2 regions of the Desulfitobacterium dichloroeliminans LMG P-21439 genome follow, and region 2 is predicted to be linked to the other one. Evidence: a T-box and tRNA genes for the amino acid it is inferred to sense, from the RefSeq annotation. Region 2 holds a T-box; the other holds one or more tRNA genes.
What was found. The T-box of region 2 lies ahead of thrS (threonine--tRNA ligase). A T-box ahead of a tRNA ligase gene usually reads a tRNA of that ligase, here a tRNA-Thr.

Region 1 (5,336 bases), 470 kb from region 2:
CATGGAAGAAATTAATCGCTTTGCTCCCATGTATGGATCAGTTCATCGAGGAGCAGGGTATAAATCCGTTGTATCCTCCCAGATTTATGAGCAAGCCCGGACAGAAGTTCTCAAGTTTGTCGGTGGAGATCCTCGAACCGATGTTGTGATCTTCGTTAAAAATGCTTCCGAGGCACTTAATAAGTTAGCCAATCGTTTATACCATAAGCATAAGCGGGAAGTCGTTTTGACGACTTGGATGGAACACCACTCCAACCTTCTGCCATGGCGGGAAAAATTTTCTGTCGACTACATAGAGGTTGATGAACAAGGTCGCCTGCGCTTGGACGATCTTGTGGCCAAACTAGAGCGCTACCAAGGGGCTGTCAAGCTGGTGACGGTCACCGGAGCTTCCAATGTGACAGGCCATCGGAATCCCATCTATAAGATTGCCGAGCTAGCCCATCGTTATGGAGCGAAGATCTGTGTGGATGGAGCCCAGCTGGTTCCCCATGCTCCTGTCGATATGCGTCCAAGCCATTCCCCTGAGCATATTGATTTTTTAGCCTTCTCAGCCCATAAAATGTATGCGCCCTTCGGAACCGGAGTGTTGATTGGTCCCCGGGCTTTTTTTGAACAGGGTGCCCCAGATTATTCGGGCGGGGGAACAGCCCAACTGGTGACGCCTGACCGGATAATTTGGGAGGATGCGCCTCATAAAGAAGAAGCCGGAACGCCTAACCTGATGGGGGTCGTTGCCCTCGTTGCAGCAATCCGAACCCTAAGCGCTCTTGGTATGAAAAAGGTGCTACAGCATGAAGAAGAGTTATTGGGATACGCCTATGAACGTCTGCGCTGGATGGATGGCCTAACGTTCTATGGTGGAATCCCTCTTAATCAGCAACAGCTCTCACAAAGGATTGGAGTCATCCCTTTCAATGTAGAAGGATTATTTCATGAAGATGTGGCCGAGCTTCTCGCCCGCGAGGGAGGAATCGCCGTGCGGAATGGTTGTTTTTGTGCCCAACCCTATGTTCAGAGACTTCTGCATATCTCTAAGCAGGAGATGGAACAGCATATGGCCAATCCCTCCTTGCCTCATCCAGGAATGGTCAGAGTGAGCCTTGGCCTTTATAACACCAAAGAAGAAATTGATGTTTTTATTGATATATTAGGGCGAATTGTCAGTACTCGGTCAAGATCCTTACGCTCAGCGAAGATGGGATATTAACCCCTGACTAACATACAGAGGGCTGAATCGCCCTCTGTATGTTAGTGTTGCTCAATAGAGCTAGTATTAATTAGCTTGCGTGATTTCTAAAAAGTCTAGAACCTTCTTCGTTGCTAGTAGAAGCCCTATAGGAATGAGAATGGCCACAGTCACAGGTTGTGCAGCCCTGCAGGCAGTGGACATGCCCGCCATTAGGACAGGGTATACTCGGTCCTGTACACCCTCTATAATGATGAACATGACCATGATCACAGGTGGTTACACCTGCATAATAGTGGACGTGAGAATTGCCATAAGAGACAACTGGGCCGGTTATGCCACTCGTGCAGTGTATATGCGCATTCACACAAGAAGTCAGTGCACCATAGGAATGCACATGATTTGAATACATAAAATCGCCTCGCTTTGAATCAAGTATCGTTCAATACAGGATATGCTTTATAAGCGTGACTTGGGATAGTTAGGGATTGGCTTTCTTATACAATCCTATTCCGTGGAATAGATATAGTTTCAGTAATTTGTTATAACTTTTCACAAATCGTTCACAAACTAGCAACATATTGCTCACTTTTATGGGCTATTATATAATCATACCTTTTCCTTTTAGCCTCCTTTGAAGATATATATTTTCTTCCCCTGCCAGAAATGGCAGGGTCTTATTTTTTATGTACACGAGTGTATTGCACTCGAGTGTAGCATTACCTTGTGAAAATGAAAAGAATCCCCACATCTGGGGATTCCATTGCGCAAATCCAGAAGATAAAGCGCCAGTTATTGTATGGCTTTGATTGCTTTATTTCCTGACTCTTACAAAAAAGTATCATGGGACATGCGTAAAGTCAATGTTTTCAACAAAAATAGACATCAAAATATACGAATTTTCTCAAATAAGCAAAAATAGCGCTTATAATTGAGAATAGGTGGGTACCTGTTCAAGATGCCTTAAGACATCACTGAGCAACACAACTCAATCAATGACAGTTGACTTCCCTATTAAAATCAGGTAGAATTACAATCGTTAAAAAAATGCCAATGTGGCTCAGGGGTAGAGCAGCTCACTCGTAATGAGCAGGTCGTCGGTTCGATTCCGACCATTGGCTCCAGTAGGACTTAGACACCGCAAGAGATTGCGGTGTTTTTTATTATACTAGCACAAAGCACAGTAGATTCAATATGCGCAATAAGTAAGCTAAATAAACAAGGGCACCTTCGGGTGCCCATTGTACGTTAATTATTTATTATTTAGATCGTACATCAGAGTCATTAAAAAGAAAAGTGATTGAATAAAGACCGGCAAGGCCGACTAGAGAATAAATTATTCTGCTTAATCCAGAGGAAGGTCTTACTGTATCCCCTCCAAAAAGAGAAGTTACAAGATCCCACTGGAATACTCCAACTAGTAGCCAATTGAGGGCCCCAACTATCACGAGGATAAGAGCTGTTCTTGATAACCAATTCATTAATAAAGCCTCCTATTATAATTTATTAAAGTGATAATGATATTATTGGTAAATTCTACTAACTTTATACCTATTTATAAGGTCCAAATTTAAAAAGGTGTTTTTTTACGGCAAAGAGTTTACAAGTTATACAACTGCCCACTTAAAATACATATAAGCCGCCAAAAGTATCAGTTTTGGCGGCTTGGTTTATCTATCTATCTATCTATTTGTTTTATCGCTGTTACGGCTACTGGCTCCGGAATAACCACGTGCACCTGCCGAGTTACTACGAGAATTTCCTTTGCCTTGTCTGCCGCGATAGTTTCCACCGGGTCCGCCATCGCGATAATTTCCGCGTCGACCATACCCACCTTGATCGGGACGTCCTTGATTACCTTTTACTCGTAAGGGAGCGACTCCTGTCAATTCGGTTACAGCCTGAACAGGTTCCTTTGTCATTATTTTTAAGGCTGCCGATAATAAGGTTACTGAATCGGTATCTTCCAATAAATTTTCAGCTAGGTGTTTGTAATTCTGGAGGTCTTCCTCAGCTATGACGCGTAGCATTTTTTCTATGGCAACCCGTTGTTGAACCTCGATAGCTTCGATCATAGTAGGAATATTTTTGCGCGTTATTTTACGTTTAGTAAGCTGTTCAATCAGCCTTAGATGACCTATCTCCCGTGGGGTGACAAAGGTTACAGCTAGGCCTGTTTTTCCCGCTCTGCCTGTACGACCAATTCGATGCACATAGCTTTCTGGATCTTGAGGAATATCGAAATTATAGACATGAGTTACTCCGCTAATATCCAATCCCCTCGCCGCAACATCCGTTGCCACTAAGACTTCGATGGATCCCTCCTTGAACTGTCTCATGACGCTATCCCGTTTGCTCTGGGATAAATCTCCATGAATGCCTTCCGCTGAATAGCCCCGTTTGTTTAAGGCTTCGGAAAGCTCATCAACTCTACTTTTTGTCCGTCCAAAAACAATGGCTAAATCAGGAGATTGAATATCTAACAAACGACAAAGAACATCAAATTTCATCTTTTCCGGTACTTCAAGGTAATCTTGTTCGATGTTCGCAACCGTAACCTCTTTGCCCTTTATGCTGATGAGCTCTGGATCTTTCATAAATTTTTGGGCGAGATTTTGGATTTGCCTTGGCATGGTCGCTGAAAACAGCAAGGTTTGTCGTGCTTCTGGGATTTCCTGAAGTATGGTTTCAATATCTTCTACGAAACCCATGTTTAGCATTTCGTCGGCCTCATCCAAAATAACCATATTGATATTTTGCAGGCGAATGGTGCGTCTGCGCATATGATCCATGAGGCGACCCGGCGTCGCTACGATGATATGGGGTCTTTTTTTAAGCGCCCTAATCTGGCGGTCAATCTCTTGTCCACCGTATATCGGCAGGGTGCGGATTCCCTTAAACTGACCGATTTTATTGAGTTCTTCAGCGACCTGTACCGCTAATTCTCGAGTAGGTGTAAGTACGATTCCTTGAATATCTTCGGAGGTCTCGGCGATTTTCTGAATCAAAGGGATTCCAAAGGCCGCCGTTTTTCCCGTACCCGTTTGAGCTTGTCCGATGACATCCTTGCCTTCTAAGGCAAGGGGTATTGTTTGTTCTTGAATCGGGGTGGCTTCTTCGAAACCCATATTGAGCACAGATTTAATTAGAGGTTCTGATAAACCAAGTTCTTTAAAGGTTGACATGATAATTTTAATCTCCTTTTTATATCTATATTGATGTAGTTTTCCAATTCGACCAAGATTTAATACAAGGCCTTATCTAAAATAGTATACCACAAGGGGTGCCAAGAGATATGTATTAGCCATTTACCGCTCTTGGAAAACCTTCAACTCCGCATTTAATCGTGTGGCTTCCCTATAATCGATAGCATAGGAAAAGAAGTGAACCACAAGAAAGACAGCAAATACAGCTCCGGCAACAGCAAACATCATTGGTCCATACATGATGTCCATTAAGTAACCAAAGGACAGGATCATTGCTTCTAGGACAGAGAGTTGCAGAATCTTTCGGATAATCATCTGCCTAATTGTAAGTTCCCTTTTCGAATAGGTCGCGAAAGAAGGGACCACCCCAATTAAACCAAAAATAAATGGTGAAAAATAGGCGTCATAGCCAAAACGTCGATCCGGCTCATAGATTAGGCCGAGGACAGCAATGACGAGGGTGACGCAAGTCACGATGATAAAAAAGCTCATCAGACTTTTTTTGAAAAATTCACTGAAGCTCATGCTAACACCCTTTTAACCTTTCCTTGAGTTGGGGAACATATTGCCTTGAGATAATCACCGATTCTTCGTTGGTCAGTTTCGCTAGAAAGCGACCATTAAGGGCGGGCTTGATGGAGTGAACCTTCATCAGATTCACGATGACTGACTTAGAACAACGAAAGAAGTGGCATTCTTCATAGCCGGACTCCAATTCATATAACTTACTTTTAAGCTCATAAACCTTGCTTTCTAAATAAGCAAACACCTTGTTGTCCACGGCTTCGATATAATATATATCCTTCAAGGAGATATAGAAGATTTGCGAACCTTGGAAGGCTTCCATTGAAATTTCCCTAGATTTAAGAAAATCCACAATCTCACTAATACTGGCAGTGACTTCATGGCATTGGATTAAAACCTGTTCTTCTTCTGTCTCG
Region 2 (5,336 bases):
CGCTTTTCGATTAAAGTAGACCGGCAACTCTATTCGAACCAGAGCGAATTTCAACGGATTGATGTGTTTGAATCCAGAGAGTTTGGTACGTTTTTTACTCTGGATGGGTTGATGATGGTGACAGAAAAGGACGAGTTTATCTATCATGATATGATTGTCCATGTGGCTATGGCTACGAACCCTAAGATTAAAAATGTCCTGGTCATAGGTGCCGGGGATGGAGGAACAGTCCGAGAGTTGACCCGGTATGATTCCATCGAGAATATCGACATGGTGGAGATAGATAAACTTGTAGTGGAAGTCTGCAAGGAGTATCTTCCCCAGACCGCCTGCAAGCTGGAGGATCCGCGAGTCAATCTGTTCTTTGAGGATGGGTTGAAGTTTGTACGGACTAAGGAGAATGCCTATGATCTCGTGATTGTCGATTCCACGGACCCCTTTGGACCGGGGGAGGGACTTTTCACTAAGGAATTCTATGGTAACTGCTATAAGGCCCTTAAGGACGATGGTATTCTCGTCAACCAGCATGAAAGTCCTTACTATGAAGATTATGCTCAGAACATGGGTCGGGCCCATAAGCGGATTAAGGAATTCTTCCCGGTGTGCCGTGTGTATCAGGCTCATATTCCCACCTACCCCTCAGGGCACTGGCTTTTTGGCTTTGCTTCGAAAAAGTACGATCCTTTAGTGGATCTCAATGAACAAGCCTGGAACGACTTAGGCCTTAAGACCCAATACTATAATACGGAGATTCATAAGGGCTGTTTTGCTCTACCCACTTATGTCAAAGAACTCTTGGCGAGTGCAACGGACTAAGGCTCAAGGTCCTTGTGGTCACTAGGGTGAAGCGAATTTTGTTTACCCTCTGCTCGTGGACCTAATATTGAGGTGCTAGAGTCGAGGGTATTTGCTTACTGAGCATAGAGTGATGTAGAATAGTGGTTATAGACAAGTTGATACTTAATGCATAATTCCACAAGGGCTAACACATTTTCCATACATAATTCGTTCATTAAATACTATGAAGAGGTGATGCTATGTTAAAGTGGAAAGAGGAGTATTCGATTGGGGTAGCGGTGATTGATGAACAACATATGCGTTTGTTTGAAATCGGGAATCAAATCTATGACTTATTAGAAAACTACCTGCTACCGGATAAGTATGACAAGATCGTGACAATTATCCTAGAGCTTAAGGACTATACCATTTACCATTTTAAAACTGAAGAAGACTATATGTTAAAAATTAAGTACCCTGGGTACTTCAAACAAAAAGTTGCTCATGACGACTTTATAAAAGAAATCGAATCCATTGATTTGGACGCCATTGACCAAGACCAAGATGGACATACCCGCAAGCTTTTGAATTTTATCTTCGACTGGGTACTCGATCATATTCTGAAGAGTGATTTTGGAATTAAAGAATTTATTCGCATTACAAGATAAGAACGTTAAGGCCTGTCTGCAAATCGGTACGAGCTTACCGATTGCAGACAGGCCCTTTTTATACTGGCAGAGAGTATAACTTCGATGGATACTTTCCTCCAGCATAATCCGATGAGGGAATAATGAGGTCACAACCTGGCAATAGTAGGGAATATATGGTTTTACGAAATAGCTAGAGTATTTCGTTTGAAGCCGAAATATGAGCAGACCTTGCTCATATACTCTACTATGGAGGGGATGCTAGGTTGGAACAACACTCCGTTCAGGTTGGGACTCAATATTATCGAGAAAGCATCTACGAGCGCCTTCGTCAGCTCCAAGAGGAAGAGAACTTGCCGGTTGTGCTTCACGAGTATCAGCAAGGGAAGCGCTGGTTAATTGATTGCGAGTTCCAAATAGAAGCTATAGAGGATATAGAGGATCGAGAAACCACCAAGAAAATTCATAGCTATTATCTAGCGAATGCCATCGCTGAAACAATCCTACTCCACTGGGAAAAGGATCATATACGCTGGTTGTTGAGAAGAAAGTTTAAAATGAAACGGGAAGAGGTTGTTCAGGTTTTTGAAAAGGCTCTCCATTACCTTAATGAAGAATCCCGGGAGTGGAAAGGCTATCGGATCCATCGTAAAGCGTCCTTGGTAAATCAAATCGTCAAATGTTTGGAATCACAGCCACTCTTCGATATGGAAGGTTTTTTGCGGTTCCGGGCTAAAGGTTATAAAGAAGAAATCAATAAAGCGGTCAGTTATGTGGTTAATGAGCATGTCATCGCCACCGAGTATGTGGAGTTTATCCAATTGCTCAAACACTTTGTCGATTCGCAGGAGTCTCGTGTTCATACCCTGCATGTAGGAATTACGAAGCAAGGGAAATTCAACCTTTATAATGAAGATGGCAAAAAGATGACCAAGAAAACCATGGATGATCTGTTTTTCATGGATTCTTCGCAAGAATTGACCTATGAAGATATGCTCGTCAGTGCCTTAATCGCTGTGGCTCCGCGGGAGATTGTACTGCATATTCGTTATGAAGGGTATCAGGATACTTTGCAAACCATCTGCAAAGTCTTTGAAGGGCGTGTCAGCTATTGTCCCGGTGGCTGTCCTATCTGTGAGAAGATTTGACAAAGCTTTTACGGGCAGATATAATTATTAAAAATGATGATGGGGAAAGTATCTTGCTTTACTTGATGCAAGAGAGGGGATGCCGTGGCTGAAAGCATCTCTCATGAAGAAGCAGAGGAAAACCACCCCAGAGTGCTGAGTTGAATCTGAGTAGGCTCGGACGTCTGCCCGCGTTAAGGGAGCAAAGAGAAAGTATCAGGCCGTGAATGTCACTTTGGGGATTCGCTGGTTTTGAGGCTTTAACTTGGGTGGAACCACGGGAATAATGCTCTCGTCCCATATGGGATGAGGGTTTTTTGTATTAATTCCAAGAGGGTAGGACGGTGGGATAGATACTTTACTGAAGAATCTTAAAATGGATAGGTTAGAAAGTTGAAAAAAGGAGTTAATGAAGATGGTAAAGATTACTTTAAAAGATGGCTTGATTCGCGAGATCGAAGCCGGAAAGAGTCTCATGGAATTAGCGGCCTCTATCTCCAGAGGATTAGCGAAGGCTGCTGTAGCAGGTAAAGTGGACGGTGTGCTAAAGGATTTATCCTTCCCCTTGCACCAGGATGCTGGGGTGGAGATTATTACTGCTGATAGTGAAGAAGGCCTCGAGGTTCTGCGCCACTCGACCTCTCATATCATGGCTCAAGCCGTGCAGAACCTTTTCCCCGATACGATATTTGGTATTGGGCCAGCTATTGCGAACGGGTTTTACTATGATTTAGATTCTGAGCATGTATTTACCCCGGATGACTTGGAGAAGATCGAAGCCGAAATGCGTCGTTTAATCAAGGAAAACAATGCCTACGCGCGCAAGGAAGTTTCGCGTAGCGAGGCTCTTGATTACTTCGGTGCCAAAGGAGAAAAATATAAAGTCGAACTAATCGAAGGTCTTCCGGAGGATGCAGTTATTTCTCTGTATACTCAAGGTAGCTTTACAGATCTCTGTGCCGGTCCTCATATCCCAGGCACAGGGGCGGTGAAGGCTTTCAAACTCATGAATTTAGCGGGTGCTTATTGGCGGGGCAGTGAGAAAAACAAAATGCTGCAACGGATTTATGGAACGGTCTGGGCTAAAAAAGAGGATCTAGATGATTACCTCTACAAGCTTGAAGAAGCAAAACGCCGTGATCACCGCAAGCTGGGTGTGGAGTTGGATCTATTCAGTCTGCACGACGAAGGACCGGGTTTCCCCTTCTTCCATCCTAAGGGGATGGTTCTGCGCAATCAATTGGAAGATTTCTGGCGTCAAGAGCATCGGCGTCGGGGCTATCAGGAGATTAAGACTCCCATTATCCTCAGCCGCAATCTATGGGAAAATTCGGGACACTGGGATCACTATAAAGACAATATGTATACCACTAAAATCGATGAGGAAGACTATGCTGTCAAGCCCATGAACTGCCCCGGTGGGATGATCATGTATAAGCAAAGACTCCGAAGCTATCGGGATCTCCCCATAAGAATGGGCGAGCTGGGTTTAGTTCATCGTCATGAGCTATCAGGTGCTTTAAATGGACTCTTGCGGGTGCGCAACTTCACCCAAGATGATGCCCATATCTTTATGCTTTCTTCCCAGATTAAGGAAGAGATTATTGGCGTCATTGATCTCGTGGATCATTTCTATAAGGTTTTTGGTTTCGAGTACCATGTGGAGCTCTCCACTCGCCCTGAAGACTCCATGGGAGCGGATGAGACTTGGGAAATGGCCACCAACGCGCTGCAGGAAGCGCTGGATGCTAAGAAGATTAATTATAAAATAAACCCAGGAGACGGAGCTTTCTACGGACCAAAAATCGACTTCCATCTCCGGGATAGCTTAGGCCGGACCTGGCAGTGTGGAACGATTCAGTTGGACTTCCAAATGCCGGAGAAATTTGATCTCACCTACGTCGGCGAAGACGGACAAAAGCATCGTCCGGTCATGATTCACCGGGTAGTTTATGGAAGTATTGAACGCTTTATTGCTCTACTCACCGAGCACCATGCAGGGGCCTTCCCCACCTGGCTGGCTCCAGTCCAAGTCCGTATCCTGCCCATTAGCGATCGTCATGAGGAATACGCCCAAGACATGCTCCGTCGCTTAAATGATCTCGACATTCGTGCTGAAGTGGATGATCGTCGTGAGAAAATCAGTTACAAGATTCGCGAAGCCCAAACCCATAAAGTCCCCTTTGCTCTTGTCGTCGGTGACCAGGAAGCCGAAACGGACACTGTGGCCGTCCGCCGTTATGGTCAATCGAACGCTGGAGAAAAGCTCTCTATGGCAGAATTTATAGCTATGGTTCAAGAGGAAATAAAGAATAAGACTAAATTGGGGTAAATAATTTTTCGATAAGTGAGGACTCAGCCAGGGTTGCAATGGCTGAGTCCTTTAGATTAATTTCTTTTAAATTAATCTAAGGAAATGAATATTTCGACAAATACTTCATTTATTTCATTTACGAAAAGGAAAGGTGGAGGTATACTTGTACTAGTTAATTAATTCACAGGGAATCCTTGGAGGGAATGCTGCTAATAATTTGCTGAGGGGGATTGAAGAGATGTTCAAAAAGATGAAAATTGCATCTAAATCTATGTTAGGGGTTGGAATTTGTACAATTGGAGCACTGCTTGTTTTTTCCCTAATCGTTAATTTCTATGTGACCAAAATCATTGACTCATCCGAGCAAAATTACAATCAACTGCTTAGAGCGGCTGTCGATTCCCAGATGGAGGCCCAACTGGACAGCTCGAGGATGTCCGTCCAAACCATAGCTAACAACAGCAGGATACA

Region 1: it has a tRNA-Thr gene. The T-box ahead of thrS (threonine--tRNA ligase) is inferred to sense a tRNA for this amino acid. The anticodon was not compared.

What each region holds. Positions count from the first base shown of each region.
Region 1 is NC_019903.1:617,703-623,038, forward strand. It holds gene DESDI_RS02845 (aminotransferase class V-fold PLP-dependent enzyme) at 1-1,210, shown strand, start outside; gene DESDI_RS17510 (YmaF family protein) at 1,281-1,601, opposite strand; tRNA gene DESDI_RS02855 (tRNA-Thr) at 2,239-2,313, shown strand; gene DESDI_RS02860 (DUF378 domain-containing protein) at 2,449-2,670, opposite strand; gene cshA (degradosome RNA helicase CshA) at 2,872-4,374, opposite strand; gene DESDI_RS02870 (hypothetical protein) at 4,498-4,887, opposite strand; gene DESDI_RS02875 (LytTR family DNA-binding domain-containing protein) at 4,922-5,336, opposite strand, start outside.
Region 2 is NC_019903.1:149,481-154,816, forward strand. It holds gene speE (polyamine aminopropyltransferase) at 1-816, shown strand, start outside; gene DESDI_RS00725 (bacteriohemerythrin) at 1,038-1,445, shown strand; gene ytxC (putative sporulation protein YtxC) at 1,691-2,572, shown strand; T-box leader at 2,600-2,854, shown strand; gene thrS (threonine--tRNA ligase) at 2,967-4,883, shown strand; gene DESDI_RS00740 (methyl-accepting chemotaxis protein) at 5,104-5,336, shown strand, end outside.